DNA from 4 places in the Halobacillus sp. ACCC02827 genome. Region 4 is predicted to be linked to each of the others. Evidence: riboswitches for the same ligand, from Rfam matches in the RefSeq annotation. Region 4 holds a riboswitch; each other region holds the start of a gene.
What was found. A riboswitch is a leader RNA that binds a small molecule or an ion and turns the genes downstream of it on or off. The one in region 4 is predicted to bind S-adenosylmethionine.
Positions count from the first base shown of each region.

Region 1: it holds a riboswitch for S-adenosylmethionine, as region 4 does, so the genes downstream of both, mmuP (S-methylmethionine permease) here and msrA (peptide-methionine (S)-S-oxide reductase MsrA) in region 4, are expected to answer to the same signal.
Region 2: it holds a riboswitch for S-adenosylmethionine, as region 4 does, so the genes downstream of both, QRD89_RS01350 (methionine biosynthesis PLP-dependent protein) here and msrA (peptide-methionine (S)-S-oxide reductase MsrA) in region 4, are expected to answer to the same signal.
Region 3: it holds a riboswitch for S-adenosylmethionine, as region 4 does, so the genes downstream of both, metE (5-methyltetrahydropteroyltriglutamate--homocysteine S-methyltransferase) here and msrA (peptide-methionine (S)-S-oxide reductase MsrA) in region 4, are expected to answer to the same signal.

Region 1 covers NZ_CP128168.1:675,943-683,739, reverse strand. The annotation lists gene QRD89_RS03455 (GntR family transcriptional regulator) at 1-103, opposite strand, end outside; gene mmuM (homocysteine S-methyltransferase) at 291-1,241, opposite strand; gene mmuP (S-methylmethionine permease) at 1,207-2,613, opposite strand; SAM riboswitch class I at 2,703-2,812, opposite strand; gene QRD89_RS03440 (hypothetical protein) at 3,015-3,650, shown strand; gene QRD89_RS03435 (DUF4247 domain-containing protein) at 3,668-4,216, shown strand; gene QRD89_RS03430 (DUF350 domain-containing protein) at 4,240-4,662, shown strand; gene QRD89_RS03425 (polyamine aminopropyltransferase) at 4,685-6,220, shown strand; gene QRD89_RS03420 (alkaline phosphatase) at 6,263-7,777, opposite strand.
Region 2 covers NZ_CP128168.1:236,848-244,644, forward strand. The annotation lists gene metH (methionine synthase) at 1-1,025, opposite strand, end outside; gene QRD89_RS01340 (bifunctional homocysteine S-methyltransferase/methylenetetrahydrofolate reductase) at 1,006-2,865, opposite strand; gene metC (cystathionine beta-lyase) at 2,852-4,048, opposite strand; gene QRD89_RS01350 (methionine biosynthesis PLP-dependent protein) at 4,045-5,163, opposite strand; SAM riboswitch class I at 5,248-5,358, opposite strand; gene QRD89_RS01355 (DUF4385 domain-containing protein) at 5,445-5,891, opposite strand; gene glsA (glutaminase A) at 5,881-6,852, opposite strand; gene QRD89_RS01365 (cytochrome d ubiquinol oxidase subunit II) at 6,940-7,797, opposite strand, start outside.
Region 3 covers NZ_CP128168.1:640,877-648,673, reverse strand. The annotation lists gene QRD89_RS03305 (FecCD family ABC transporter permease) at 1-192, opposite strand, end outside; gene QRD89_RS03300 (ABC transporter substrate-binding protein) at 258-1,193, opposite strand; gene QRD89_RS03295 (FAD-binding domain-containing protein) at 1,336-2,829, opposite strand; SAM riboswitch class I at 2,999-3,102, shown strand; cobalamin riboswitch at 3,157-3,340, shown strand; gene metE (5-methyltetrahydropteroyltriglutamate--homocysteine S-methyltransferase) at 3,487-5,787, shown strand; gene QRD89_RS03285 (cryptochrome/photolyase family protein) at 5,834-7,363, opposite strand; gene QRD89_RS03280 (hypothetical protein) at 7,447-7,584, opposite strand; gene QRD89_RS03275 (type IV pilus modification PilV family protein) at 7,756-7,797, shown strand, end outside.
Region 4 covers NZ_CP128168.1:778,905-786,701, reverse strand. The annotation lists gene QRD89_RS03950 (thioredoxin family protein) at 1-146, opposite strand, end outside; gene QRD89_RS03945 (DUF421 domain-containing protein) at 201-809, opposite strand; gene QRD89_RS03940 (kinase) at 1,223-1,882, opposite strand; gene QRD89_RS03935 (ribonuclease H-like YkuK family protein) at 2,075-2,599, shown strand; gene QRD89_RS03930 (DUF4190 domain-containing protein) at 2,666-2,926, shown strand; gene eutH (ethanolamine utilization protein EutH) at 2,966-4,105, opposite strand; gene msrA (peptide-methionine (S)-S-oxide reductase MsrA) at 4,168-4,641, opposite strand; SAM riboswitch class I at 4,759-4,879, opposite strand; gene QRD89_RS03915 (AIM24 family protein) at 5,015-5,710, opposite strand; gene QRD89_RS03910 (DinB family protein) at 5,875-6,363, shown strand; gene QRD89_RS03905 (Na+/H+ antiporter NhaC family protein) at 6,399-7,797, opposite strand, start outside.

The DNA.
Region 1 (7,797 bases), 100 kb from region 4:
CTTTACTTACCCAATCTTCCGTAATTCGCTGTCCCGGAACAAGCCGTTTCAGCATAATGGCACGTTTCACCTTTTCATATGCTCTCTCTTCACTACTACTCATTTTGCATCCCACCATTGTATTCGAAGATTGTATACAATTTACTTCTAACAACATGTTATCTTAAAATTCACAAAGTTTCCACATAATTTTCTGAATTTAGTGATTATTGCATAAAAATTCATCTGCTTGTCTAGTGCTTTTTACACATAAAAAAAAGACCTTTCCAATCAGAAAGGCCTTTCTCTTTTTATCTATTCTGCCAGCGCCTTGCCAGCGATTGAATGTGATCAGGAGTCGTACGACAACAGCCACCGATAATCGTTGCCCCGGCTTCCACCCATCGATCCGACTGCTCATCGAAACGCTGGCAGGAGCGTTCCCCGTACCAGTCATTCGTGTCGGGATCGTATGTTTCTCCCGAATTCGGGTATAAAATAATCGGCTTATCTGTAAGAGCCCGGATATGGCCGACTGCCTCTGTCGCATCAGGAATCGGAGCACAGTTCACTCCGACTGCTACCACCTGCTCCCTCCCTTCGATCACATCTATACAACGTCTCCATTCCGTTCCATCGCTAATTTGGCTTCCATTCTTCAAGGAAAAGGAAAGCCACGCACTGGCGCCCGGATACTCGCCCAATAATTCCGTCAGTACTTTCGCCTCCTGGAGGGAAGGAATCGTTTCAAAGGCAAGCACGTCGGCACCCGCTTCGATGAGCGCTTCTATTCTGGGACGGTGAAATTCTTTCAGCCGCTCATCCGTGACACCATAGTTCCCGATATATTCTGAGCCGTCAGCAAGGTAGGCGCCATAAGGGCCAACCGAACCTGCAACGACAGGATAAGCTCTGTCATCCGCTTCCCTCCAGACATCCGAGCGTGCTTCCTGTGCCAGGCGAACGGTATCTTTAATTAATGTGCGCGCCTTATCTTCGTCGATCCCCCGCTGCTTAAACCCATCAATGGTTGCTTGATAACTAGCGGTGATGGCAATATCCGCACCATTACGGAAATAATCGGCATGAACCTTACGGATAGCATCCGGATTCTCAAGCAGCACACGGGCGGACCAAAGTGGATCATCAAGGTCGAAGCCGTATGTCTCCAATTCTGTCGCCAACGCCCCATCGAGAATAATCGTTTTTTTTGTTTCCAATAGTTGTTTAATAGGATTGCGCTTGTTGATTTTGTTCGACATGTTCTACTCTCCGTTTCTTCTTGGATTGTGACAGATAATACCCTGCATAACAAAGGATGATGAATGGAATTCCACAATACAGGGCGATCCGCTGTGTCGGATCAAAGGCGATTCCGATGCAGGCGGCAAGACAGAGCAGGAACGATGCGATCGGCACCAATGGATAAAGCGGCGCCCGGTATCCCAGGTCCTCCACCTTGTTCCCAGCTTTCACATAAGCCCGCCGGAAATTAAATTGAGCAAGACTGATGCTCATCCATACGATAACGACTGCAAGTCCTGAAATCGATACCAGCACGATATAGACGGTATCGGGCGCAATGATGCTGGACAACAGAGCCAGTCCCCCACCAAGCATGCTGAATAAGATGGCGTTCAGCGGAATGCCTTTCTTCGTCATTTTCGCGAATTTCGGAGAGATCGTCTTCCGATCCGCGAGAGACCATAGCATACGGGAGGAGGCATATAACCCTGAATTCGCTGCAGACAAAATAGCCGTGATGATGACAAAGTTCATGATATCTGCGGCAAATGGAACACCGACTCTTTCCAAAACGGCAACGAAAGGACTCTCAATGACTCCGGCTTCCGAACTCGGAAGCAGCGCGGAAAGCACAATAATTGTTCCTACAAAGAAAAGAATGAGCCGTACGAGCGTCGTCCGGATGGCTTTCGGGATTGTTTTCGCGGGATCGACCGTTTCTCCCGCCGCAATACCGATCAACTCTGTACCGGAGAATGCGAAGTTGACCGCCAGCATCGTCATTAAGATGGCGAAAGCCCCATTCGGAAACAAACCGGCTTCTGTGAAATTAGAAAAGAACGGAGCTGGTTCAGAATCTGCAAGCGGCACAATACCGAAAATTCCAGCCAGACCAAGTAGAATAAATAGAAAAATAGCGATGACTTTGACAGAAGAAAACCAAAACTCTGATTCTGCAAAAAACTTCACGGTGAATGCATTCAATCCGAAGATCAAAATCGCGAATAAAGCGCTCCATATCCATACACTTATATCCGGGAACCACCGCTGCATCATCAGTCCGGCAGCTGTGAATTCCGATCCCAGCGCCACTGTCCAGGTGAGCCAGTAAAGCCAGGCAACCGTAAACCCCGTTCCCGGACCGATATACTTCGCGGCATAACTGTGAAACGCACCAGTCTCCGGCATATGTACAGACAACTCACCAAGACAGAGCATCACTAAGTAAACGACCAACGCACCAATCAAATAGGCAAGCACCGTCCCGAATGGTCCTGCCTGCTGGATGGTGTATCCGGAACTGAGGAACAGCCCGGTTCCGATGACTCCACCGAGTGACAGCATCACAAGGTGGCGTGTTTTCATTTCTCTTTTGAAGTTCTGTTCCATTTTCTCTTCCCCTCCACTTTCTCTTCATCTAAAAATACATAAAAAAACGCACCCTGGAGCGGGTGCGTTTACCGACAAATAAAAGGAAGCTCCTATCTATCAGGGTTATTCAACACCCGCTGGAATTAGCACAGTGTCTGCATTCAGACCTGTTGCTGAGGCTTCAAAGGGCCAGTCCCTCCACCTCTCTGGATAAGAAATATGTATTTTTTAAATACTCTAACAACGCAAATAAAAAATGTCAACGCTGAATTTTATTCTTACGCTGCAACTTGAATGTTCCGAATATCCTCGAATTTTGTTGTTTCTAGATTCATAGGAACGTATAATGAGAGTGGTTAAAATGGATGAAATTGCCTTAACACTCACGTTCCGTTCCCTTTCTGAGGAGGTGATAGACAATGAAAACCTTCATAAAAATACTAAAAATATCAGGAATCGTCATCGGCTCCATATTCGCACTGCTCGTGCTCATTGGTATGTTCATGCCGGGAGAAATTGATGTCTATGGAGAAGGAGATTCAGAGAAACCCGACAACCTGACTGTATCAATGGATACCTACATCACAGATGAAGACTATGAGCCTACTGAAGTTGCTTTTCTCACTCATACGATAGCTGCGTTAAACGAGATCGACAATCAAAATTGGGGTGCTTTGGATGCCTATTTTTTGTATGAACGGGTTTATGAAACCGCTCTTCGTGACGTTTATATGAACAAAGAAGTCGATCCGGAGCACATCACAGATGTCCATTACACCGTACGGAACAAGCAATTTCAATCTTATTTGGATGAACAGCCGGTGAGCCCGCTCAGCATCGAAACCGATCACGGGGTGGAATGGGCGACCTTCCAATATGATGTGTGGGTAACCTTCTCCTTCGAATTGGAACGGGTCATCACGGATGATGAAGACCGGACATATACCGATCGCTTCGAGGTGCAGGGAGACTACCCTCCACATTGGCAGTCCAGTATGAAGGAAACACACTGGCGCTTGAATTCCTTAATGCTACGCCCTCTAGAAAATGAATAAAACAGGAGATGAAGAGTATGAAACTCAAATCCATCCCGGTTATTCTGCTCGGCCTGCTGTGTTTGACGGCATGCTCCAACGTAGTGGATGCAGTCGGGGATCAATACCCAATGGAGGATATCGTATACGATGATGTGGGCAACAAATCGGAAATCTTCCGCGCTTATGATCAGAAGCCGGAGAAAGTGGCAGCCGGCATCACCGACTCTGAAGAGGCCGTACATAAAGCCTCCAAAGACGGTCGTGATTTAATGCTCTACGACGATTACCTCGTGCAGGTCTATCAGGACACCCAGAAAGAAGAAGATACCATCATCGAAGTATCGGATAAAGAATTCGTCCGGAACAATTATGATAGTGATTTCTTTTCGGACTACGGCATAGAAGAGGAAGCAGAAGAGGTTTATGCTATGGACCTCGATAACCGCGGCGGCTTCTTTTATACAGGGTATATCGGCGGCAGCGGTGGAAGTTATGTGAAAAATGCCGGGAGCAGTCCATCCGTACGCCAGTCATCCAGCACATCCTCCGGTGTCCGCGGCGGCGGCCCCGGAGCAGGAAAATAACAAAAGAACAGGAGCGAAAAACCATGTTTGAATTCGATATTTCGGAAGTACTGAATGTTTATGACCTTCTATTGACCTTGCTGTATTGGATCGTCATGCTTGTCCTGGCAGGAATTTGTATGGCCATCTTTGAAAAATTCACCCCTTATAACGATAAAGAAGAGCTGCTGAAGGGCAACGTCGCTGTCGCTTCTCAGTTCGCCGGGAAGTTGATCGGTCTAGGTATCATTACAGAATCTTCTATTGCCCACAATTTAAGTATTTGGAGCGCCTCTATCTGGATCTTCATCGGCTTTCTGTTGATGATTGCCGGCTACTATTTGTTCGAGTGGATCACTCCGTTCAAAGCGGAAGAGGAAATAAAGAAAAACAACATCGCTGTCGGCCTTGTAGCGGCATCTGTCAGTATCTTCATCGGTTTTGCCGTAGCAGGAAGCATTACATAAGAAGAATAAAGGAGGACCAACCGTGAACGCACAAAAGTATCTTTATCTGTCATCAGGAATCGTTTCAATCTGCGGAATCGTCTTCCAAGTTCTTTATGGTGCTGCAGGCAGCTACTTATTCGGGGACAGCGTTCTTTATTACTGTATAACCATCGGGCTGTTCATGATGGCCATGGGAATCGGAGCAGCCCTGAGTGAAAAACTAAAGAACTGGCTCGTCACCCGCTTCGTTCAGGCAGAGTACTTGATCGCTCTCGTCGGGGGCTTTTCCGTCTTTGGATTGTTTTTTTTCACTGCTTACTTCGATGACGGCGTTGCCCAGATCTACTTGTACACCGTCATATCTTTAACCGGGTTTCTGACAGGTCTGGAGCTCCCGATCCTGATACGAAGGGTTCAGGAAATCCGTGAAGATATAAGTAAAAGCACAGCGAGGGTGCTGTTTTTTGATTATGCCGGCAGTCTGATCGGGTCCGTAGGATTCGCTCTCGTCCTGCGTCCTCTGCTCGGTCTGATCAATACTGCCTTTTTCATTGCCATGATCAATGCGATTGTCGCTCTGTTCATCACATTAAGGTTCCGAGAAGAGATGTCCAGGCCCAAAGTCCACCAAGCGGCCGGCTTCCTCATTCTCCTTCTGCTTGTCGCGGGATTCTTATTTGGAGAGAAGTATGCCAGTGTCTTTGAGCAGAAATCTTACGCAGACCCGATCGTTTACACAGAAGAAACAAAGTATCAGAAGATCATTTTGACCAAGGAACCGGGAGATGTACGGCTGTTCTTGAACGGACAGCTGCAGTTCGCAGAAAGTGACGAGTTCCGTTACCACGAAGCGCTCGTCCACATTCCGATGGCGCTTGCCGATCAAACGCGCTCGGTTCTGATTCTCGGTGGAGGCGATGGTCTTGCTGTCCGGGAAGTATTGAAGCATGAAGACGTGGAACAGATTACCCTGGTCGACCTCGACCCTGCCATGACGGACCTTGCCAACACCAACCATGAGCTGCTCCGACTGAATGAAGGTTCCTTGAAAGATAGCCGTGTTCAGGTCATTCATGAAGATGCCTTCCAATACTTGCGCGATTCTAAGGAGCTTTATGATGTTATCCTTGGCGATCTGCCGGATCCCAACGATGAAGGCCTCAACAAGCTGTACACGAAGGAGTTCTACTCCCTTGTACGGAACCACTTGTCACCAGGCGGGAAAGTGAGTATCCAATCAACGAGTCCGGTTTTTGCGACCAAAGTGTACTGGACCATTAACAAAACGGTACAAGCCACAGGCCTTGAAACCGCCAATTATCATCTAGACGTTCCAAGCTTCGGAAACTGGGGATTCACTCTGGCCTCCCGAGAGCCTATATCCATTGACAAGTTGGGTTTCGGTGGACTTGATTTAAAATTTCTCAATGAGGAAGTCGCCCCTTCTCTATTTGAGTTTGGTAATGACACGGACGAAGTCATTGAAGAGAAGGGAAAGACATTCGATATCCCCGTCAACAGTCTCAATCGTCCAAACCTGATACAGCTGTATCAGGAAGCATGGGAAAATTACTAAGATGCTGCAAAAAAGCCAGCCCGGGAGGCTGGCTTTTTTGATTCATGCTTTATTCATTTGACGTCTGCGAAACAACAGGATTCCACCGGCACCGGCTATTACAGCACCGATCACTATCCCCGCCGGATAAGCTGCACTTGTATCCGCAAGCTCTCCGCCTTCTTCTGCTTCAGAGGACTTATCCATGAGCTGGAAAATGTTTTTGGCATGATCTGTGTTATCTATTTGACCGGTGAACAAATCCGCACCGGGTCCATAGGCATAAACAGGAATGTCTTCTCCTGTATGGCCATCCGTCGTCCATCCAGTTCCAGATCTTTCGTTGAAGATAGCTTCAATACTGTTGTCTACTTCCGTCACTCGATCATCGCCGGATGCGGACTCTATCGCTTTCTCAACAGATGCGATTTCTTCTTCTGTCACATCAAACCCGATATTATCCTGCAGGGTCTTCTCCACGTCTGCTCCATCTTCCACGATTTGACGAGCCATATAGTCAGGCGTATGTTTCGCCGCTTTGACAGGTTCTGCATCCCAGTTGTAAGGACCACCTGCCCCTACTGTCATGCCTCCTGTAGAATGGTCGGCGGTCGTAATGACAAGCGTTTCCCCATCTTTCTGAGCGAACTCAATTGCTTTCTTATGAGCCTTTTCAAAGTCTTCCACTTCACTCATAGCCGCTACAATATCATTATCATGACCTGCCCAGTCTACTTGGCTTCCCTCCACCATCAGGAAAAACCCTTCGTCGTTTTTACCCAAAGTATCCAACGCTTTCGTCGTCATTTCAGCCAACGAAGGTTGTTCTTTAGGCCGGTCGATGGCATAATCCAACCCAACTGGTGCGAACAGGCCTAGAAGTTGGTCTCCATCCGCAGCTGCCAGCTCATCAGCTGTGGTTGCATAATCGTATCCATCCTTTTTGAATTCCTCTGTCAGATTACGGTCTTCCCGAGCAAAGAAGTCTGTTCCCCCGCCGAGCAGGACATCGACTTTATGTTCACCATTTATTTTTTCATCATAATAATCATCAGCAATTTCATTATAATTTTCCCGGGAAACGTTGTGAGCGGCATAAGCAGCCGGTGTCGCATGGTTAATTTGAGCCGTCGCTACAAGTCCAGTGGATTTACCAAGCTCCTTTGCTTCCTCCAACACCGTTTTGGTCTCCTTATGCTCCAAGTCAACGCCGATGGCACCGTGATAGGTTTTCACACCGGAAGACATAGCCGTACCGGCTGCGGCAGAATCGGTAATGCTTTCTTTTTCATCTTCTGCGCCTCCATCGTAGTACTTGTCCAATGACGATACATCATGCATTCCAACTAGATATGGATCGAAGAGATTACTTTCGACTTCCATCGTCTCTGGATTATCTTTCATATACCGATGGGCGGTAGTATACGAAGTACCCATTCCGTCACCAATCATCATAATGATATTCTTAGGCTTTTCAACCTTCTGTTCCTCAGCGTTTATGTAGTTGGCGGACGAACCAAAAACCATAGCCGACACCGCAGCTGCCATCATCCATTTATGCACTTGCTTGTTACCCATAGTACAACCCTCCATATGTA
Region 2 (7,797 bases), 540 kb from region 4:
CGTTCTCCGACCAAGATGGGACGGTCGGCAGGGTCGTCATAAATCATCGGCTCTATTCCAGAGACGGCGTGCGGATGGGAATCCTTTCGTTCTCTCGGTTGATACGGTCGTACGGCATCGGCAATGGCCCGGATATGGTCCGGGGTTGTTCCGCAGCATCCACCGACAAGGTTCAGCCAGCCTTTTTCGGCGAAACCAGCGACCTTTTGGGCGAGTGATTCAGGCGTTTCGTGATAATTCCCTTCTTCATCGGGAAGCCCTGCATTCGGATAACAGCTTACCGCAGAAGTAGCAAGATCAGACAGAGACCGCAGATGATCACGCATGAATTCCGGACCGGTCGCACAATTGAGTCCGACGACGACAGGGTTCATATGCTCAAGGGAGAGATAAAATGCCTCGATGCTCTGCCCGGCAAGGGTGGTTCCCATCGGTTCAATCGTTCCGGAAATCAGAAGAGGAAGTTTCGTATTCGTAGCTTCACTTGCTTTCGTTATGCCGACGAATGCGGCTTTGACGTTGAGCATATCCTGAGACGTTTCTAAAAGCAGGAGGTCGACGCCGCCTTTGATAAGTCCTCGCGCCTGCTCCTCATATCCTTTGGCAAGCGCATCGAAAGTAGTGCCTCCCGTGACGGAGAGTGTCTTCGTCGTGGGTCCCATTGCGCCTGCAACAAATCGGGGACTGGTTTCCGATGAGAAGCGGTCGACAGCTTTCCTCGCAATTTTTGCGGCGGCGATATTTATTTCTTCAGCCAGATGCCCCAGATCATACTCATCAAGAACGAGGTCAGTCGCTCCGAAAGTGTTCGTCTCGATGATATCGGCACCAGCCTCCAAGTATTGGGTGTGAATCTTCTCCAACAGATCAGGGTACGTCAAATTCAAGTATTCATTGCAGCCCTCGTAGGCCTCTCCGCCAAAGTCTTCTGCGGATAAATCAGCATCTTGAATCATTGTGCCCATGGCTCCATCAAGAATCAGGATGCGTTTCTCCAACTGTTGTTCAAACCAAGTGGATGCCATCAGTGACCTTCCTTTCCCGTTGTGCGGTCTTTTCTTTAATGTAATTCGTTAATTCTACAGTCATTTCGTAGCGCAGAAATGGAGTAATTAAATAAATGCCGTTAAACAAATCCATAGCGGTGTCTATTAATGATTTTGCAATGCTGATGCCTTCGGCCTGAGCTTGTGTTTTGTCGGTTCCTGCTTGTTCCATTCTCGCAAGAATTTCAGGAGAAAGCTGAATTCCAGGCACTTCATTATGAAGGAATTCGGCATTCCGGGCGCTTGTTAACGGCATGATACCGATGTAGATGGGAGCTTCAATATGTTTCGTTGCTTCATAAACTTCTACGATCTGCTTATGATTGAATACAGGCTGGCTGATGAAGTAGTCTGCACCGTATTTCATTTTCTTTTCCATTCTTCCGACTGCCCTGTTCAAGTTCCGTACGTTCGGGTTGAAGGCTGCAGCGACAGAGAAGGAAGTACGTTCTCCAAGAGACTTACCAGAAAAGGAGATCCCTTTGTTGAGCTGCTTGATGTAATGGATCAAGTCGAAGGACGATAAATCATAGACCGATGTTGCACCAGGGAAATCGCCGATTTTCGTAGGATCGCCTGTCACAGCAAGCAACTGCTGAATGCCGAGCGTATGCAGACCCATTAAGTGGGACTGGAGGCCGATCAGGTTCCGATCCCGGCAGGCGATATGGACGAGCGGATCAACGCCGTACTTGGTTTTGATAATCGATGCCATCGTGTCATTGCTGATCCTCGGTGATGCAAGGGAATTGTCAGCAAGCGTAATGGAGTCAACACCCGCATCCTGAAGCGCTTTTGCTCCTTCAAGGAACTTATCCGTGTTCAGTTTCTTAGGAGGATCGAGCTCGACAATGATGGACCTTCCTCTTTTGGCGCGTTCATGTAAATGCTCCAAGTTCTTTTCCGGTGAGGACAAGGATACACCGTGCCCTTGTTTAACAGGAACTTCCTTCTTTCGAATCGGCTCTTTCCCTTTTACTGCAGCTGCAATCGCCTCGATATGTTCAGGGGTTGTTCCGCAGCACCCTCCGATCAAACGGGCTCCTTGTTGGTAGAGGGACTTTGCGCTTTTCTCAAAGTAATTCGGATCGGTCGCATAGACCAATCTTCCATCCTGGAAAGCAGGGAGACTAGCGTTCGGGTAGGCGGACAGGACGGCCTTATCGGGAAGGGGAACGTCTTCCAAAGATTGAATCATGTGATAAGGACCGAGGCGGCAGTTCACCCCGATAATGTCAGCTCCCTGCTGTTCTAATTGCTGAAGGGCGTCGGATAAGGAGGTGCCTTCTTGGAGAACGCCGGCTTCATGCATGGACACCTGCGCAATAATAGGCAGATCGGTTTCTTTTCGTGCAATCTCCAGCACTGCCTTCAACTCTTCCAAGTCGTAATACGTCTCCAGGAGAAGGCCGTCCACTTCTTCAAACAATAAACAATAAAGCTGTTCGCGGAAGCTGCGTTTGATTTCTTCCAGGCTGAAGCTCTGCTTCTGGACACCACGTATGCCGCCGATCGTTCCGACCACATAGGTTCCTTCATGAGCCGCTTGTTTTGCAAGTCGTACGGCAGCAGTGTTAATCTCTTTTACTTGTTCCTGCAGCCCGTAGCGTGTCAGTTTAATATAGTTTGCTCCATAGGTATTTGTCTGAATAACATCTGCACCGGCATTCACATAGGCGCGGTGAACGTTTAGAACTTCTTCAGAATGAGAGAGGTTCAGTTCTTCGAAGCAGCGATCAATACCATAGGAGTAGAGGAGGGTGCCCATAGCACCATCACCGATCAATGTTTTGTTCTGTAATGCTTCACGTAAGTTCATGGCTCGGCCTCCCATTCGTAGTAAATGCATATGGTTGAATCTGTTTGAGTGCTTGATAGAAATCAGCCAGCAGCTCTTCCGGGTTTTCCAATCCGACGGATAGGCGGAGCAGTCCATCGGTGATGCCGCGCTTTTCCCGTTCTGCTTTCGGCATGGCAGCATGAGACATGCGTGCAGGATAGGAGAGAATTGATTCTACTGCTCCGAGGCTCACCGCAAAGACAGGGATTTGTACCGCTTTGGTGAATTGTCGGACCGCATCTTCATCTCTTAATCGAAAAGAAAGTACCGCTCCCGCACCATCCGCTTGGTAGGAGTGGGTGGAACTGCCCGGATGACAGGAGAACCCTGGATAGTACACTTCTTCAATCAACGGATGCTTCTGCAGCTGCTCTGCAATTAGTTCCGCCGAGCGGGAAGACTGGGTGAGTCGTGTGTGCAGCGTCTTAAGGCCGCGAAGCACGAGCCAACAATCGTGTGCGCCCAAGATCGATCCGAATGAATTCTGCAAAAATCCTAAACGTTCAGCAATTTCAGGGCAGCCGGTAACAGCGAGACCAGCTACGACGTCACTGTGGCCTGCAATAAATTTTGTAGCGCTGTGAAGGACAAGATCGGCACCTAATTCTAACGGCCGCTGGAGGGCCGGTGTCATGAAGGTGTTGTCTACAAACGTCCAACATTCATTGGCTTTTGCGAGCTTCGTTACCGCCTGTATATCAGTGATCTTTAAGGTGGGATTGGATGGTGTCTCAATATAAAGAACCTTCGTGTTCGGTTGGATGGCTCGTGCCACTGCATCCAAGTCTGTCATATCGACAAATGTGTGATCGATCCCAAATCGATCGAGCACGTTGGTGACCATGCGGAACGTACCCCCGTACACATCTTCTGTAATGACGATGTGATCCCCTTGCGATAAAAGCATGAAAGAGGTGGAAATAGCGGCCATGCCGGATGCGAAGGCGAAGCCGTTGGTGCCGCTCTCCAGCCCGGCGATCGTGTCTTCCAAGGCTTTTCGTGTCGGATTGCCGGAACGACTGTAATCATAGTCGCCCGGTTGATCGAAATCCTGCTGGTGGAACGTGGATGCTTGGTTAATTGGAACACTGACGGCACCTGTCTGCGGATCAAATTTATAATCGCTGTGCAGTAGACGGGTTTGAATGGAATGGTCGGTCATTGTACAATCTCCTCCTTCAGTAAGCTGCTCAAGGTCTGTTCCAAATCTTCCAGTAAATCATCGATGTGCTCAATTCCTACAGAGAACCGAAGCAGACGGTTGCATACTCCGTATCCCGTGCGGATTTCTTCCGGTATATCCGCATGCGTTTGTGTAGCCGGATACGTAATAAAGCTTTCAACCCCCCCGAGACTTTCTGCAAAACATATCAAGTTCAGGCTGCGCAGAAACGGGTCGATCCACTGCTCATGCTGCAGACGGAAAGAAATCATTCCGCCTCGCCCCGGATAGAAGACGTCTGTTACCGCCGGATGCTCTTTTAAATAATCCACAACAGCTTTCGCGTTTGTTTCATGCTGCCTCATTCGCAGCGGAAGGGTCTTCATTCCGCGCATAAGCAGCCACGAATCAAGTGGGGAAAGGACGGCGCCGGATGTATTCTGATGGAACTCCAGCGTTTCATTGACCTGTTTTCCTTTACTGACAAGAATACCTGCAAGTACGTCGTTGTGACCCGCTAGATATTTGGTTGCGCTGTGGATGACGACATCCGCCCCTTCTTCCAGCGGTTTTTGCAGGACGGGAGTATAGAGCGTGTTATCGACAAGCAAAAGCAGGTCGTGTGCTTTTGCCAGTTTAGATACCTCTCGGATATCTGTCGTATGCATTAGTGGATTTGTCGGTGTTTCAATGTAAATCGCTTTGGTCTGATCGTTGATGTAAGCAGTCAAATTATCCAGCTCTTTGCTGTCACAGTAGTGGAAATTCAGGCCGTAGCGTTCTTTCATATGCTCGAAGAGTCGGTATGTCCCGCCGTATAGATCTTCTGAAACGATAATTTCGTCCCCTTGCTTAAATAGAGAAAGGGCCGTTTGGATGGCAGCCATTCCGGAACTGAAGGCGAACCCGGCTTCGCCGCCTTCGATATCAGCAATGGACTTCTCCAGAGCCTGCCTGGTCGGGTTTCCTGTCCGGGTATAATCGAAGCCTGTGGATTCCCCTAAGCCGGGATGACGGTATGCGGTAGAGAAATAAACAGGGGGATTTATCGCGCCTGTGGGCTCTTCTTTCTGGTTTCCAGTTTGGACGAATTTAGTATCAGTGTGCGGACACATGTGAACATTCCTCATTTCTAGTAATCTTGTATATAAATAAAAAAAGCCTTCTTAGATAAGAAGACTTTGACGTTTCCGTTCTTCTTCTTATCTTCCAAGTTGAATAGACAACTTGCTGGAGTTAGCACCTTTCTGGTTAGACCAGGGGTTGCTGAGGCTTCACAGGGCCAGTCCCTCTGCCTCTCTTGATAAGAGATTCAATTGTATAAATGTAAATGTTGTTGACTACTTTACACTACTCAGAAACTTTTGACAATATACCTTGTAGAAATTTTTTACTTTTATCCGTATTTTTCTTGGTGTCTCTTTTTTTGCTTCAGATACTCTTCATCTTCACGCACCAGCTTCCATTTTTCTTCAAAGATGCGTGCCGATTCCGCTTTTTCTTCATCGATCTGCCGTTCGTTCACCTTACCGTCATCGCCGTACTTTTTTCCGCCTTTATAATTGGCGTATCGTCTGGAGCGTGTGTATCCCATCTGGAGGAATTTACGGGCCATATCCATACCTACAATATCTTCTGCTTTCTTATATTCAAGGAATTGCTCATATATCTTCTCGGAAGATTCTTTAGCAATTTCCGGTGTTTTGAATCGCCAATTCGGCAGGATCTCACTCTTGTAAGGCTCGACAAGGAGGACCCCCTGCTCTCCTTTACCGACCCGGTACTTTTCCGGGTTTTCTTTGAAATTGATATGGTCGAAATCAAGATCGTAGTCAAACGCCATTATGTTCCTCCTCTGCATCTGTATTTTCCACCCCGAACATATTTAAGCCGAGATCTTTGGACAATTTTTTGATTAAGGCTCCGCCGGCTGTGCTGTTCCCCTTCTTATCAATGGCAGGCCCGACGACACCGATTCCCATCCGGCCGGGGACGGAACCGATGATGCTGCCGGATACACCGCTTTTGCAGGGGAACCCTGCTTCTACTGCATAGTGGCCGGATGAATTGTACATGCCGGAAGTCATCATGATCGCCTTCACAGTCCGAAGATGGTGGGGTGGGATCAGCCGCTCTCCGCTTGCGGGGTCTTCGCCGCCTTTTGCCAGAAAGAGTCCTACCTTCGCGAAGTCTGTACAGCACATCATGACTGCATTCATTCGGAAGTAAAGGTCGAGTGCTTCTTCTACATCTGTCACGAGTGTCCCGTTGCTTTGCATAAAGTATGCGAGAGATCGGTTTCTTGCTCCGTTGCCTATTTCTGCTTCGTAGACTTCTTCACTCATCTCCAGCTGATCATTACTTGTGATGCGGCGAAGGAAAGTAAGGTACCGGTCGAAGCGGGTTTCCGTATTCTGCCCCTTAATGAGAGAGGCGACAGCAATAGCTCCTGCGTTGATCATAGGATTAAACGGTTTGTGGGTCACATGTGATTCCAGTTGACTGATCGAGTTGAAGAAATCACCCATCGGTTCCATTCCTACGGTTTGGAAGACGCGGTCTTTCCCGAAATCCTGGAGGGCAAGCATGAGGCCGATGATTTTGGAAGTGCTCTGCATAGGAATGTGCTGATTGTCTCCACCGGCGGAATAGGACTCCCCGTGTGTTGTGAGGATGGAAACACTTAAGTGATCTTTGATTGTTTCATCGAAATGAGGAATGGTCATATTGACATTTCCATGGGAAGCGTACGGTTTGCTGTCTTCGATTGCTTCCTCTAAGTATTGATTGGTCAACTTCTTCATAGTTTCACCTCTCTTTGTCTCTATGTACCCCGTACGGTCCTAAGGATAACGATATAAAAAAGAACGGCAGCTTAAGCTGCCGCTCTTCTATTCCTGTTTCAAGTAACGGCGGTCTTTCAGGAACAAGCGCCAGAACAGGATGAAAGCAGGAATCAGAATTCCGAATCCAATACCGTAGACGACAAGCATCTGATAGAAGATGTCCGGATTTGTGAATCCTTCTTCTATAGTCAAATCAGGATAAATCAGATAGGGGAGGTGCGCATTGCCATAGGCATAGATAGCGATGCCGTATTGAATGATGATCGCAAGGACGGCAAGTCGTGATCGTCCACGCTGTCCATTCTTCCGGCGGATGAACAAAAATGTATAGCCGATCAGGAAGAAAAGAACAGATAATCCGAACGTAAACCAGTTCGCCTGGATATTGTCAACGATCCATGCCGCCTCTTCCGGGAAGGTACCGATGGTCAACATGGCCACGGCAATACTGACCGGTCCAAGCCAAATGGCATGCTTCCGGAACGTGTGATACGCCTTCCAATCGTCTGCCTCTTTTGCATAATCCATCAAGAAGACGGCCGAGATGAATAATTCGGTCGTCAACCCGAAAGCGATATGCATATATAAAGTAGGGTGGGACAGAAGCTCTCCATAATGGAGGCGGGGGTAATCATTATCGAAGTCGATGAATCCTCCTAATGTGATAGGGAGGATACTGACGAGCAGCGCAGGAATGATCAACCCTGTGAATCCCGATGTGATACGAAGCGTATTCTTAAATCGATCGGTATGGTGCTGAAAAACCATGAACGTCGTTCGGATGGTCAAGAGCAAAATACCCAGAGCGACCGGGACGAGCAGAATACTTCCTAAGAGCGTCGTTGCAAATGGGAAGAAGGTTACAACGGAGACAACGAAAATGACGAGAAAAACGTTGGTTAC
Region 3 (7,797 bases), 140 kb from region 4:
CCTGAGCGTCTGGAAAACGAGCAGCTCTTTCGTTTCCTCCCCCTGCCACCATTGCTTTATTATGGTTCCGGCATCAATTTTCGTAAGTCCAGTGAATAAACTGAGCGCTACTCCTCCAATCAAAAGGACAAGCAATAGCCCCACCGTCAGGCTGACTCTCTTTCCGGACGGGCGGTCATGGATACCTTCCATCTTCCATTCCTCCAATCTATACAAAGAAAAAAGCCAGACACAACATCTGGCTTTCCTCCCGCTGCCTATTTGTCATACAGGATTTCCGTCGCTTCATCTACAATCCGTTCCGCTGACTTTAAGCCTCGATAGCGCGTCCATAAAGCACGATCGACTTCGTAGATTTCTCCGTTCTTCACGGCCGTAATGTTGTTCCATAGCGGGTTCTGCTTCCACTCTTCCAGAAGCGCTTCATCTGCTTCCACCAGGAAGATGACATCCGGATCCCATTCCACCATCTGTTCCAGGGTGATTTTCACTGTCGGTTCCTTGGCATCTTTGATGGCGTTCGGAATACCGACCTGACTCAAGAGCTGGCCGTCAAAGGATTCCGCCCCGTGCGCACTCAAAGAATCAGAACGGAAGACGCCGAGCATAATTTCCCTGTCTTCGTCCGGATCGACTTCTGATTTATAGCTCTCAATCGTCTTCTTATGCTCCTCGAGACGTTCCTCTGCTTCCTTCTCTTTGCCTACAGCTTTACCGATTGTTGAGAACGATTCCAGATTCTCTTCATATGTAGAGTTCCTGCTCTTTAACACAATCGTCGGTGCAATTTCCTGCAGCTGATCGTATATCGCGGAGTGACGATTCTCATCGGCGATAATCAAGTCCGGCTGCAGCGAAGCGATCACTTCCAAACTTGGCTGCTGTCTAGTTCCGACAGATGTATAGTCGATTTTCTCACCAAGCAAACCTTCCACATCGTCATCGTTCTCATGAGCGATTCCAACCGGTGTCATACCAAGCTCCCATAAGCTGTCGACGAAGGAAAATTCGAGAGCAACTACACGCTCTGGAGTTCCTTCTATCTCCGTCTTTCCCAGCTGATGTTCAATCGTTCTTGTGTCTTCCTTCGAATCTCCTTGATCTTCCTGATTTGCGGATTCAGCGCCGCATCCAGCAAGAACAAAACCGGCGATACAAAAAATAGTAACTAACCAAAACTTCGTTGCTTTCACTTTGACTACCTCCAACTTCCAACATCTATAATGATAATCATTCTTAATTAACTTCGTTAATTGTAGCAGTAATTCCCACCGTTGAAAAGCTTCCTTAGGAAAATTTTTGAACAAAAAAGCGGCCGCTTTCTTAAAAGGCCGCTTAGAATAAATCAAAGGAAAGCTGCTCCGAATCCACCGTCTCTCTTTTCCTTACACCCTTGCGAGATCCATGTTTCCTAAGCTGTTTGCCAGCCTCGTCTTCAGCTGTTTGCGACTCCTTCACAGCCCATAAGGTATCCCGTGCTTTCTTCGTTGCTGCTTGGATATCGATCATGGGAGCCGGATATTCCAAGGAGGCAAACGAAGGAAGCTTCCATGGCTCGTGAATGAAAGACGCAGGAATGCCGCGAAGCTCCGGAATATAAGTCCGGATAAAAGCCCCGCCCGGGTCGTGGTCGAGTCCCTGTTTGACAGGATTATAGACTCGGATGGTATGGAAACCTGTCGTACCAGCCTGCATCTGCATTTGGCTGTAATGGATTCCCGGTTCATAATCGAGGAACAACCCCGCCAGTGCACGGGCCGGTTTTCGCCAATCCAGTCTTAATGTATGACAGGCAAAGGAAACGACCATCGCCCGGGAACGAAAATTGATCCAGCCAGTCTCATGAAGGGCACGCATGGCGGCATCGATCATCGGGAATCCGGTACTTCCTTGATACCAGCGGCGGAATGCTTCTTCATTCCATTCCTCGTACACTTGATCAAAAGCAGGATTCATCGACTCTTCCGCGATTGCGGGCTCATCCTCCAAACGCTGGATGAAATGGCAGTGCCAGTAAAGACGGGACAAGAAATTCTCCAGCTGCTTTCTTTCTCCGGCATCGCTGCATGCCCTGATCTTCATCCAAGTCTGCTGGACAACGAAGCGGAGGGATATGTTTCCCCAGGCAAGATATGGAGACAGACGACTTCCAGATCGTGCTGATTTCAGTGGTTTCGATATGTGATAAGAATAGGAATGGAAGCGTACCTTCAAAAAGCTGTCCAACGTCCGATGTGCTTCTTCCACTCCTCCCTTCTGTCCTTTATCAAGCGTCGAACCTCCGACATACAGCGAGTCCAATTGGTCCAGATTCAACGTCAACACGGATTCCTTTTCCGGGACGCACGGGATTTTTTCCGGTACAGGAAAGACCGGATGCTTCATGAACTGTTCCCAGCGCTCAGAAAATCCGTCCCTTGAGTTCAAGCCACGGAAGACTCCGAATGGTTGATCTTCTTTCATGGTTAACCCCTTTTGCTTCATCCACGACCTTACTCTCTGATCCCTTGAAAACGTGACCGGTGTTCCATTTTCTTCATGCGCATGCAGAGAAAACGGACCATATGTCTCGTATATCTCTTCCAGCACTGTTTCCATCTCCCCGACAGCGACGAATAACCGACCGCCTCTCTGCTTTAACTCCTTCTGCAGATCATGGAGGCTCTCTTTCACAAACTGATAATGGCGGGCAGACAGCTCCTGCCCCTGCCAGATGGAAGGTTCTGCAACGTAAAGCGGAAGCACCATGTCTCCCGACTGTACCGCATTATATAATGGTGCATGATCATGGAGACGAAGGTCCCGCTTGAACCAGACGACACGCAACAAAATAACCAGCTCCCGAGTAGTAATACCCTACATTCTACCTTTTCGATAGATTTTTTTCACCCGTTGATACTCGCCCCTCTCTATCCTTTTTCTAGAAAAAATTGTAGAAGAGCGGATTGACACCCTATTTTTCTCATGCTAGTATGCTTGTAATCAATCCAATAGCAATCTCTTATTCAGAGTGGTGGAGGGACTGGCCCTACGAAACCCGGCAACCGATCGATATGATTGTGGTGCTAATTCCAGCAGAGCAGATGCTCTGAAAGATAAGAGAGGTCCGTACAATCAGAACCTCTCATACAAGAGGTTCTTTTTTTATTATTCAACTGAATAATCTGTTCCACAGGTGCCGGGGTGTCCCCCGGCTTAAAAGGGAAGACCGGTGAAAATCCGGCACGGTCCCGCCACTGTAATTGGGAGCGGAGCTGCAGCAGCCACTATCATAGTCGATGGGAAGGCGCAGCCCGCCGTGATCATAAGTCAGGAGACCTGCCTCTGGAACCCGCACTAGGTCCTACGAGGAATAGGCAGGTGTTGACAACGGGATTCGTCTACCCTTTTTTCGACGTATCCTTCCCATGTCACTCCGTCGTCTCTCTTTGTAGGTAAGAGAGATTTTTTTATTGGATTGAAAAACAACTGCAGGAGGAATGGGAAATGAAACAAGCACGAAGTTCAGCAATTGGGTACCCGCGTATCGGGGAGAAACGGGAATGGAAGAAAGCTCTGGAGCGCTATTGGAAGAAAGATACGACAGAACAGGAGCTTGTGGAAGAACTGACTGCCCTCCGACACAAGGATTGGAAGAAACAAAAAGAAGCAGGGCTCGATTTGATTCCGGTCGGTGACTTCAGCTATTACGACCACGTTCTGGATACATCCATCATGTTCGGGATCATTCCCAAGCGTTTTCAGGATACGGAACCTACTTCACTGGAAACGTATTTCAACATCGCCCGTGGCACAGAATCAGCGGTAGCCTCCTCCATGACAAAATGGTTTAATACCAACTATCACTATATCGTCCCGGAAATTGAAAAGGATACAAAACCGGTGCTTCTGGAGAACAGGCCTCTCCGCTATTATAAAGAGGCGAAGGAGCAGCTCGGCATTGATGGAAAACCGGTGCTGCTAGGGCCTGTGACCTACTTGAAGCTTGCCAAGGGTTTTGATAAGCAGCCGTTCGAACAAGTGCTGCAGACACTGGTACCGCTCTACATACAAGTGCTTCAAGAATTGGCCGCAGAAGGAGCAGCTTGGGTTCAAATCGATGAGCCGATTCTTGTTACTGACTTATCGGAAGAAGACCTCCGCTTCGTTCAATCGGTTTATGAGACCATTTCTAAAGAAGTGAGCGGCATCAAGCTTTTGCTTCAAACATACTTTGAAGCGGTGGAAGCTTATGATTCCGTCATTCAACTTCCTGTAGATGGCATCGGCCTTGATTTCGTGGATGATAATGGCCAAACCCTGTCCCAGCTCGCTGAACACGGCTTTCCGAACGATAAAGTATTGGCGGCGGGAGTGATTAACGGCCGAAACATCTGGCGAAACGATTGGAAACACACATGGCAGATCACGGATGCTGTCAGAAAGATCGTGCCGGAAGACCGCTTGATTCTCCAGCCTTCCACCAGCCTGCTTCACGTGCCGGTGACGACCGAATCGGAAACGAAGCTGGCATCTGACCTGAAACAGGTCCTTGCCTTCGCTGATCAGAAACTGGAAGAAACGGTTCTTCTGACGAAGGGCGTCAATCAAGGAAAAGCAATCATCCTGCCGGAGGTGGAGAAACATTCCCGGAACTGGAGGTCCTTTGCGGATTCCGAAGGCCGCTCGAACGAGAACGTACAGCAGGAAGTAAAACGTTGGAAAGACAAACATCCGTCCCGTGCCTCCGAATTTTCCAATCGAAAGAAGGTACAGGAGGAAAAGTTCGCTCTGCCTCTGCTCCCGACAACGACGATCGGCAGCCTGCCCCAGACGACAGAAATCAGAAAGGCCCGCGCCAACTTCCGAAAAGGTGCATGGAGCGAAGAAACATACGATGCATTCGTAAAGGAAAGGACGGCCGAATGGATCGCCAACCAGGAAGAGGTCGGCCTCGACGTCCTTGTTCACGGCGAATTCGAGCGGAATGACATGGTAGAATATTTCGGTGAGAAGCTGAACGGTTTCGCCTTTACGGAATACGCCTGGGTGCAGTCCTACGGCTCCCGCTGTGTGAAGCCTCCCATTATATTCGGAGATGTATCTCTACCGGCTCCTATGACGGTGAAAGAGAGCGCTTATGCACAGTCATTGACCAACAAACCGGTCAAAGGGATGCTGACTGGGCCGATTACCATCCTGAATTGGTCATTCGTGCGGGAGGATATCCCTTTTGCAGAGGTTACGGAACAAATTGCTCTTGCTCTCCAAAAGGAAATCCGTGCTTTAGAAGACGCAGGCATTGGAATGATTCAAGTAGACGAGCCGGCACTACGTGAGGGGCTGCCGCTGAAATCCAATAAACAAGCGACGTACCTTGACCAATCTGTCCGCGCCTTTTTACTTGCGACCGCTGCAGCGGCAGATGAAACGCAAATCCATACGCACATGTGTTATTCGGAATTCGGCAGAATCATTGCCACGATTGACAAACTGGATGCGGACGTCATTTCCATTGAAACTGCCCGCAGCCATGGGGAACTGATTGAAGCTTTCGAAACGTTCGCATACGATAAAGGTATCGGACTCGGCGTTTACGACATTCACAGCCCGCGGATTCCAAGTGTGGAAGAAATGGAACAAAGCATCCGTCGTGCTCTGAAAGTGCTCGATCCACGCCAGTTCTGGATCAATCCCGACTGCGGATTAAAGACACGCGGGATCAAGGAAACACTTGCTTCCCTTCATCACATGCAGCAAGCTGCTCAAAACATACGCGAGCAGCAAAAGACAACCATTCACCAATAATATAGAAGAAACCAAACGGCACACCTTCCATCGGTGTGCCGTTTGGTTATGCCTCAAGTGTCCCTTTCGTCAGCTGCTGCTTAAGGGACGCTGCTTTCTTCTTAATTTCTTTTTTCTTCTCTTCCTCCCGCTTCTGCCATTGACTGTAGATCAATTTCATTCTTGGATTATCCTGCAGCTTATCGGCATGCCTGTCCAGGAAATCCCAATACATCGCGTTGAACGGACAGGCATCATCTTCTGTTTGATGCTTGACGTTAAACTCGCAATGCTTACAGTAATTACTCATTTTCTTAATGTAAGACCCTGAAGAAACATACGGCTTCGTCGACAGCAATCCTCCATCAGCATAAAGAGCCATGCCGAGCACATTCGGAAGGACAACCCAGTCATAGGCATCGACATACATTTCATTGAACCAATCCGATACCGCCTGCGGAGAGATACCGAACAAATTGGAGAAATTCCCGATGATCATCAACCGCTGGATATGATGGCCGTAACCTACATCGATCACAGGACGGATCGCTTGTTCCATGCATTTCATTTTCGGCTTTCCTGTATAAAAAAATGCCGGTAGTTCAGCCTCGTGACCGAGTTCGTTTACAGAAGCGTAGCCGGGCATTTTCTTCACATACACAGCACGCATATATTCCCGCCATCCTAGTATCTGGCGGATGAAGCCCTCCACGGCGTTCAGCGGTGCTTCCCCTGCAGCATAGGCAGCTTCTGCCTTTTCAATTACTTCCTCAGGATTCAGAAACCCTATATTAATAGAAGAAGAAAGCAGTGAATGGGACATGAACGGATCATCCACCAGCATGGCATCCTGATACGTTCCGAATGTCGGGAGCCGCTCATCGATGAATTGATTCAGCTTCTTCAACGCCTCCTTACGCGTCACCGGCCATGGAAATGCATCGAGATTCCCGGGGTTATCACCAAAATCCCGTTCCACTTCCTTTATCACCTGTTTCGTGATGTCATCCGTACGAAAGGTCCTTGGTTTCACAAAATCCGTATCTTCATCCGCAGGCTTCCGATTATCCTGGTCAAACGACCACCTGCCGCCGACAGGATTCCCATCTTCCATCAATATGTCTCTTTCTTTTCTTAACCTTCTATAGAAAGCGTCCTGCTTCCACGGCCCTTCGCCTTTCAGCCGGTCGACTGCTTCCTCTTCTGAGAGCAGGAACAGCGGCTTCTCGGAATGGTAATGAACCGCTACCTCGCCGTTTAGATTGTTTTCCCATTTCTTCAGCGCCCGCTTCATCCTGTGATCGGTTACGGTAGTTACGTGTACTTCATCCGGGTGGTAGCGCTCCCGGTGGCTTTCCCAAGCTTCCGTAAAAGATTCCGCTTTGCGGTAATCGACGGTGAAGCCTTTTTCCTCCAACTCTTCTGCGAAGTGGCGCATGCCGGAGAAGATCAGGACGAGCTTCTGTTTGTGGTAGGACTGCCAAAGGGAACGCGATTTCGCTTCAACCATCAGAATGACGTCGTTTTGCTTGTCCGCTTCGTTCAATAAAGGCAGCTGATGACACAGCTGATTTCCGAAAATCCACCTCGTCTTCATCTCATCACCTCTGAAAGATAAGTACCACAAAAGGTACGTTGTGAATCCTCCCATAAAAAAACCCCGTCACAACGACAGGGATTTCACTCTTTTTCCGACTGCATCCGCTCTGCAAGCAGCTGTTTCACTTCATTGTAGGACCGCCCGGATTCCGCATTAAGACGTTTGACTTTCTCGATGTCCGTTCCGGAGCTTGTTACAGATTTGTGTTCCTCCGACACCGCTCATCACCTCCTCCTGTTAATCTCCGCTGCTGTTCTCGATATTATACATGTAGAACAAAGACTATATGCCTGAATCTAAAGATCCAATGAAACAGATTAAAACCACTCACCAAAACAAAAATATGGTACTATACTCTTAAAAGTCTAATCAAAAAGGAGGCCGGGTAAATGAAGTGGAAAGCACTCCAATCAGAACGTGGTGTCACCCTT
Region 4 (7,797 bases):
TAATCTTCCAGTAATTCCTCTACTTGAGGATACAGACCATGACAAACGGAACAGCCTTGTCGGGAAACGTAAAGGACGGACAAGCCTTTCCCTGCGACAAACTCATCCACTTCCTCTATAGAGTGTAATGATTTCAATATGCTCACCTCCCTTTTCATTATATCAGGATTCGGAATGTTTTACTTCTTGTAAAACTTGAATCACTGTAGTCGATCCGGAGGTGGCTGAATATGCTTCTTCTGTTCGACTTCTTGGAATATATCTGGATTACCCTTTCCATTCCTATCCTGTGTACCATTCAACTGCAGCGCCTGCAGAATACGATTCAACTCTGTGTGGATCATCTGAACATCTTGTTTCGTCGCAGGTTGCTTCAAGTCTTTCCATTCATAACCGATCTGTCCATTCGGTTCCAGGGTAGCCGTTTTCACATCTTGGATGGAGGTAACGTTCAATTGCCTCAGCTTCATCTCCAATTGATCCACAGTGAAGCGTAACTTCTTCATGTTTTTCTCATTCATACGACCATTTTCTATGATAGAGACGGATCGTCCTGTAAGAAATCTCTCCATAAAATCAAATTTTACCTGAGCGTATTCCATGAGCATCAGCGTCAATACCAGGACACCGCCTACCCCGAAGGTGACCCAGATATTTTTGCCGGCTACCGGCTGTATCAACAAGGATCCAATGGCAATCATAATTACTGTTTGGGACAAGGTCATTTGTGAAATCGACTTTCTGCCGGCTATTCTTAGAATAATGGTGCCGACAAATATGATCAAAATCGCTTTCCATATCCAATCCATCGCTCTCACCTCCCTATGTATGCTTTCCAAAATAAATTGGTTTATCCTGCAAGATGAATCATTATTATCCAATTTCCTCAATTATACTGATAAGCAACAGTATGCGTCTGTCGTGATTCGCAGGAGATGCTTTGCAGAAGGTGGGATTAACGCGGATCTTTTTCAAGCTCCAGAATAATTGAAAAAACCGGTATCGCCCGATACGTGATAACCCTTATAATGGAAGTAAGCCAAGGATAGGAGAGAATGCCGTGTACGCTTTTTATTTTGGAATCATTCTTGCCGTATCTGTCACAGCCCTCATCGGGACGGTTTGGATTGCCCGATCTGTGTCAAAAGAGGAGGAAAATCCCTCGTACGAAAATGATGTAAACAATCTGAAGGACGACCGGAGGAATTCCAGCAGCATTCCACTACTGTCGACGATATATGCCATTACTTTCGCTGTTACTATTGTGCTCGTATGGATTTTCATCTTTTGAGCAGCCGTCTTTTCGGGTTGTATCTATTACATGATCCGCGAGGCCGGTCGGATCAACCTGAAGCAGATAATGGTCTTCCGCCGGCCAATACCGTTCTCTGAACTTATGAATATCCTTTTGTGTTTCTGATGATTCCCGCTGAAAGCGCACATCCCTGTCGCAATCTAGAAATACAACATAATCAAGAAAGGTACGCCATTCTTCGCGCTGCAGGAAGACACCTTCTATGAAAATAACACAGGCTTCCGGAAGTCGCGTTTCCTTCCATTGATGGTCATCTGCATCAGGGGCATAGTAAGGAAGACAGACCTTATCCTTCTCGCGCACAAAGCGGAACAAATGCTCCTGCAGCCATTTCACTTTCCATTGAAAATAGTAGTATTCCTGCCAGGAAGGGTATCCCGTTTGATACCGGTCTTTCCAGTTTACGATGTGATCATCCAAATGAAAGACTACCGTATGGATTCCTTCTTCTTCAAATCTTTGACACAGGTGATGCACGAATGTCGTTTTTCCCGATCGGCTCCATCCATCAATTCCGACAATCACTCTGCCTTTTAAGCTTCGCTTCTTCTCCTCTGCCTCGTACATGCTGTTCCCCTCCCCTTTCCACTGCCCGAGGTATACCGGCCCCTCACAGAGCATAGAATGTACAACCATTGTCAGCAATCCACTCAAAACATATATTCCCAGTTATTTCTGTACATACTTCTATTAAACAGTAATGAGACAAAACTATGTAGTCCGATATTTTCTTTATAGAAAACAAAGGAGCTGTTTGATATGAATCCATTCGATATGTTTCAAAACCTTACCCATAAGAAAATGAGCTTTGCCGAAGCATTCTCGCATATTAAGACGTTCATGTTGAGCGACCCCCTTGCCAATTACCGCCTGATGCTTGGTACCGATTCTCAAGTACACCCTTCCCACACGTTGTTCATTACCGGAATTGTCATTCAAAGGGTAGGCAAAGGAGCTTGGGCGTGTTTCCGCAAAGAATCTGTTCCCAGGAAAATGACCACGCTCCATGAGCGCATTTCCTATGAAACTTCCCTTACAGAACAGGTAGCATCGCTGTTCACAGAAGAACGGAAGAACGAGCTGATAGAAATCGTTCTCCCCCACATTTATAAAGGGGCCACATTTACAATGGAAGGGCATCTGGACATCGGTTCCGGCGAGCGTAACAGGACCAGGGTGTATGTGAACGAAATGGTCGCAAGGATTGAATCCCTGGGAATGGAACCGAAAATCAAACCGGACTCCATTGTGGCCAGCAGTTATGCGAACCGATATACAAAATGAATGGACTCCTCCCTCTCTTCTTTTTGTTATACTTCTATTATAGAGAAACACAGGCAGAGGATGTTGATGATGAACGAAAAAGCAATGACGTCACTCGTTTTAGGCATTTTGTCGATCTTTTTACCTTTCCTCGGACTTATTACAGGAATCATGGGGATCATTTATGCCAACACCGTACTCAGCACGGGAGAGGAAGCGGAGGGAAGGAATTTAGCCATCAGCGGTAAGGTGTGCAGTATTATTGGTTTATGTCTGCAAATCCTTGTTATCATAACCGTTATTCTTGGGTATCTATTCTTCACACGATTGATTTTTGGATACAACTAAAGAGGCGCATACATCAAATGTATGCGCCTCTTTTCAGTTTCACAAAACATAATTTTTATTAGATGAGAGATGTACTGCAGAAGGTGTCGTTTTCTCTTCGACAGCATCTTTTCTGGTTATAAACAGGGCAAGCAGAACGGCCAGCATGCCGGCAGTAAGTTTGCCGATGATAACCGGCAGGATCATCTCCGGTTCAACCCCGGCAACGAAACCGAGATGGCTGCCGATGACGAAAGCCCCGCTCACCGCAAAGGCGGAATTGATCACCTTACCGCGCGGGTTCATCTCCTTCATCATTGCAAACATAGGCAGATGATGCGCTAAGGAAGCAAGCAGTCCGGTAAGCGCCGTTTCGTTCACGCCCAGTACACGGCTCCAAGCAGAGAAATACTTTCGGCAGTAGTGATTCAGAATGGTTACAAACGGATAGGCCCCAGCAAGCGTAATGGTAATCTTACCTACGATAATGATCCCTTCAGAAAAAGGAGCCATACCAGGGATCAGGACAAGCCCCGTCAATGTTTCAATGGCAATCAGCAACAATCCGATCAACAGGATCGCTTCCATACCCTTGCCTAAATAAGCGAACACTCTAATCGTAAGCCTACGAAACAGAAATAAACCTGCGCTGACAAGTACTGCTAATAAGATGGCAGGGAGTAACTGTTTGAACATCCACCCCCATTCAAATCCGGCGGACGCTCCTCCAACAAGGCAGCCGAGCGGAATGGTCGCTATACCAGCAAGGACTCCTTTGGCAAAGTAAGGACTGTCCTCCTTTTTGATGATCGTAAGCGCGACCGGAATCGTAAACACGAGTGTCGGTCCCATCATCGTTCCGAGGAGCGTCCAGGAAAACAGGGCGGCCCTGTCATCGACCGCCAGCGCCTCCGACAAAGGGTACGCCCCCATATCTATGGCAAGCACCATGGAAGCAAAGATGGAAGGATCTGCTCCAAACCACTGAAATGCCGGAGAAATTACGGGCGCCAGCCATTCGGACAGAACGGGAGCAAGAGAAATGATCCCAATCATGGATAAGGCGAGCGAACCCATCATCGTAAACGCTTCATAGAAACGTGCCCCGATTTTAAGGCGGTTATTTAGAAAATAATAATCAAATGCTCCGGCAACCATAAACAGGCACAGCAGAATTAGTACGCCGTCATTGAACCACAAAACCCCATCCCTCTCTTCCCTCTAAAAAAGACTCCCGGGCCCCAGGAGTCTTGATCCATTTATTATCCGATGCTGCATGCAGCAGAACCGTTTTTCTGCAAATATTTCTGATGGTATTCTTCCGCTTCAAAGAAGGAGGTCGCTTCTTCCACTTCCGTGACGATCGCCCGCTTGAACGTCCCCTTCTCCTCCCACTCTTTAATCTTCTCTTCCGCAATATATTTCTGACTCGCGTCGGAATAGAAAATCGCTGAGCGGTACTGATGTCCTACATCAATTCCCTGCTTGTTCTTAGAAGTAGGATCATGTGCTTCAAAGAAAATGTTAATTAATTCGGAATACGTAATTCTTGTCGGATCATATTCGATTCTGACGGCTTCCGCGTGCCCCGTTTTACCTGTTTTGACTTGTTCGTAGGTTGGATTCTCCAGTTTCCCGCCGATATAGCCGACCTTTGTAGCTGTTACGCCTTCAAATTTCTCAAAAAACGCCTCTACTCCCCAAAAACATCCTGCACCGAAAATAGCTGTTGCCATTTGACATCTTTCCCTTCCCTTAACGCAACTTCTATCGAGAGCCTTTACGGTATAGTAAACAAAAAGACCCCTTTTCTTATCCAGTAAGAAAAGGGGGTCGTAAATATCCGTACGATCCTCTCATCTCTTAGAGCAATAAATACTCTACAGGAATTGGCACCGTTCTCGTCAATTGTACAATTGATTCGATGGTTGCCGGGCATCAAAGGGCCAGTCCCTCCGCCTCTCTGGATAAGAAGTTTCCGTTATTATTTAATTTAAGTTAATTTACATACTACAACGTTTTTCCAACGAAGTAAAGGGGGAAGCTCATTTTTTTTTGTAAGGACTCTCCCTTCATTCTATGCAGGAACCACAACGGGAATGACGATAATCATCCTTGACTATTCGTTGTGTAAACTTCTTCAAACGGCTGAACGATAACAAATCCATCCCCTTCAAATTTCATCTGAATGGATTCCCCGCTCCCTCTGCCGATGAAAGTCTTGAAACTGACATCTGTCTTGAAAGCAGGCTCCAAATGCCCGGACCAGGCCACTGTTGCATGAGGATCGGTCAAAACAGGCTGACCGGGCTTCACTAATAAAGTCAGCGGTTCATAATGAGAAGTAATAGCTACACGACCACTCCCGGAGAGAGTAACGTTAAACAATCCGCCGGATACCATACCGGCTACTTTTTTCATCAATTTGATGTCCCAGTTTATGCTCGGTTCAAAGGCCAAAAGGTCATTGCCGTTCACCGTCAGCGTCTCATTGTCCAAGTCAAAGATTGTAATCTTCTTACCTTGATCAGCGAGGTATAATGCCCCCCTCCCTGTTGCTTTCATAAGAGAGCTTCCCTCTCCAGTCATCGCCTTCTTGAACAGGCGGCCCACTCCATGCTCCAATATTCCTTCCCTTTCAAATTTAATATCTCCGTTATAAGAAATCATAGACCCGGCTTTCGCCCACACCTGGTCCATCAAATTAACTTCCAATATCCTCGGGGTTTCCAATTCAAAGTAATCGTTTTCCGAATCGTCCTGCTTCGTCTGCCTGATAAATTCCTGTATTGAATAATTTCCCATCCTGATTCCTCCTTCAATGATTGGCCAATGTAGAAGCTCATGATTGTCATACGTTTCCATACCCGCTAATGTTTCAACTTACTCAAGTCCTTTTCTTTACGTATCAGCACTACTGTTATGGTAGACTCGGGTTACCATGTCATTACACAAAAGGAGAGCTATATATGTATGGTTTAGATGAGAAAAGAGAGCAGCTGCTCGAATATGTGAGGGAGATTCCCGCCTCCAAACATACGGTGAAACCGGCAGAAAATCGCTGGTCTATTATGGAAGTATTGGAGCATTTGTACTTAATCGAACAGTTCGTCATCCATCAGGTGAACAGATCACTTAAGCAAGGAGATCAGCAGCAGGTGACGGAAAAACCAGTCCATAAGGTAACCAACCGCTCTTACACATTGGAAGCTCCAGAGTCTGTTCGTCCAAAGGGTATTTTTCATAACCTGAAGGAAGCGGAAGACGGACTCAAAAAATCAAGGGAAGCTACATTATTCCTCATTCATAATAAAGAAAAAGAAACGTTGCAGAACCGAGCATTTCCACATCCTGCTCTTGGTGACATGAACCTGGAACAATGGGTCGAATTTATCGGCTGGCACGAACTTCGCCACCTCGATCAGATCAAAGAAATTAACCAATCTTTAAATACATGATTAACCCCCCCGGAGCTTTACTCCGGGGGGTTGTATTATGCTTGACCTTTGTAATCTTCAGGCTTAATTTCTTCTCCGTTCTTGCCGGTATAGCGAAGACCCCAGCCTGTCCAGGCAGCAATCAGCATGACAATCAACAGTCCCCAGCCCTGGAATACGAACGGGAATACTTCTCCGGGTCCGATAACAGGAAGGAAGTCATACTGCTCAGCCGCTCCTCTTACAGTCGTCCAGGCAAGCAGGACACCGCCGCTCCAAGGGAAGATATACCCGAGTGAAGAAGTGACAGTATCAAGAAAATTGGCACGTCTGTAAGGATGAATGTTCAACTCTTTTCCTAGCTTCCTCACAAACGGTGCAGCCGCAATTTCTGCCGCTGTATTAATGGTGATGAACATATTGAGAAACGCCACAATACCAAAAATCGACAGCTCTGCTCTGCGTACCACGTTATTGATAAGTCGAAGGAAAAAATTCTTGATAACATCCATCGTTCCAGCTACTTCCAGAAGGTAGGCAGCCGCCAAAATGAACAGGATGAGGACAGCCATGTTGAAGTAGCCGCCGATTCCATCGATCAATGCTCCTTCTACCACCGCTTCTCCAGCTTCATTTTTATAAATATGAAGCACTTCTGTCAAAGAAGTCCCTGATAGAAAGATGAATACGACGGATGCTAGAATTCCCCATGATAAAGAAGTCAATAAATGCTGACCGCTCAACGCCAGGTAAAGTACGAGCGCAAAAGGAATCAGCATGACAAGACCGTTCGGCGATACTTCATTCTGAAGCTGTGAGATGATGGCTTCGCTGCCGGTCTCCCCACCGCCTCCGAATGTAACGAATAAAATAAGTGCAGGTATTGCAGCTGCTATGGAATACTTAAATCTTGACCGTACAACACCTGGGACGTCCGCTTCCTGTGTCGTAGCTGACACGATCGTCGTATCAGAAACCGGAGCCAGGTTATCTCCAAATACCGCTCCACTCAATATTGCAGCCAGAAGCAGCACAGGATCTGCTCCCAGAATGACACCAGCCGGATACATCAACACACCAAACGTTGCTACTGTACCGTAACCTGTACCTACGGCTGTAGCAAATAATCCGGCAAGCAGGAAGGTGATTCCGACGAACATGCCCCCCTCAAGGCCGGTCTGAAACCCGAACCAGATAAGGCCATCCACCAGACCACCCGCAGAAAGCATATTTGCAAACATACCCGCCCAAAACCATGCAATGATGGCAACTATACCGACAGGCTGGGCCATACCTGTAATTAATGCTTGAGCATAGTCCGCCCATTTCGATCGGCAGAAAAACAAACCAAGTGCGATCCCGATCACCATACCAAGCACTAATCCCTGCTCCGTTACTAATTCTGTAACGCTTAGTACTATTGCCCAAATGATGAAGAACACCAAAGGAATCGTC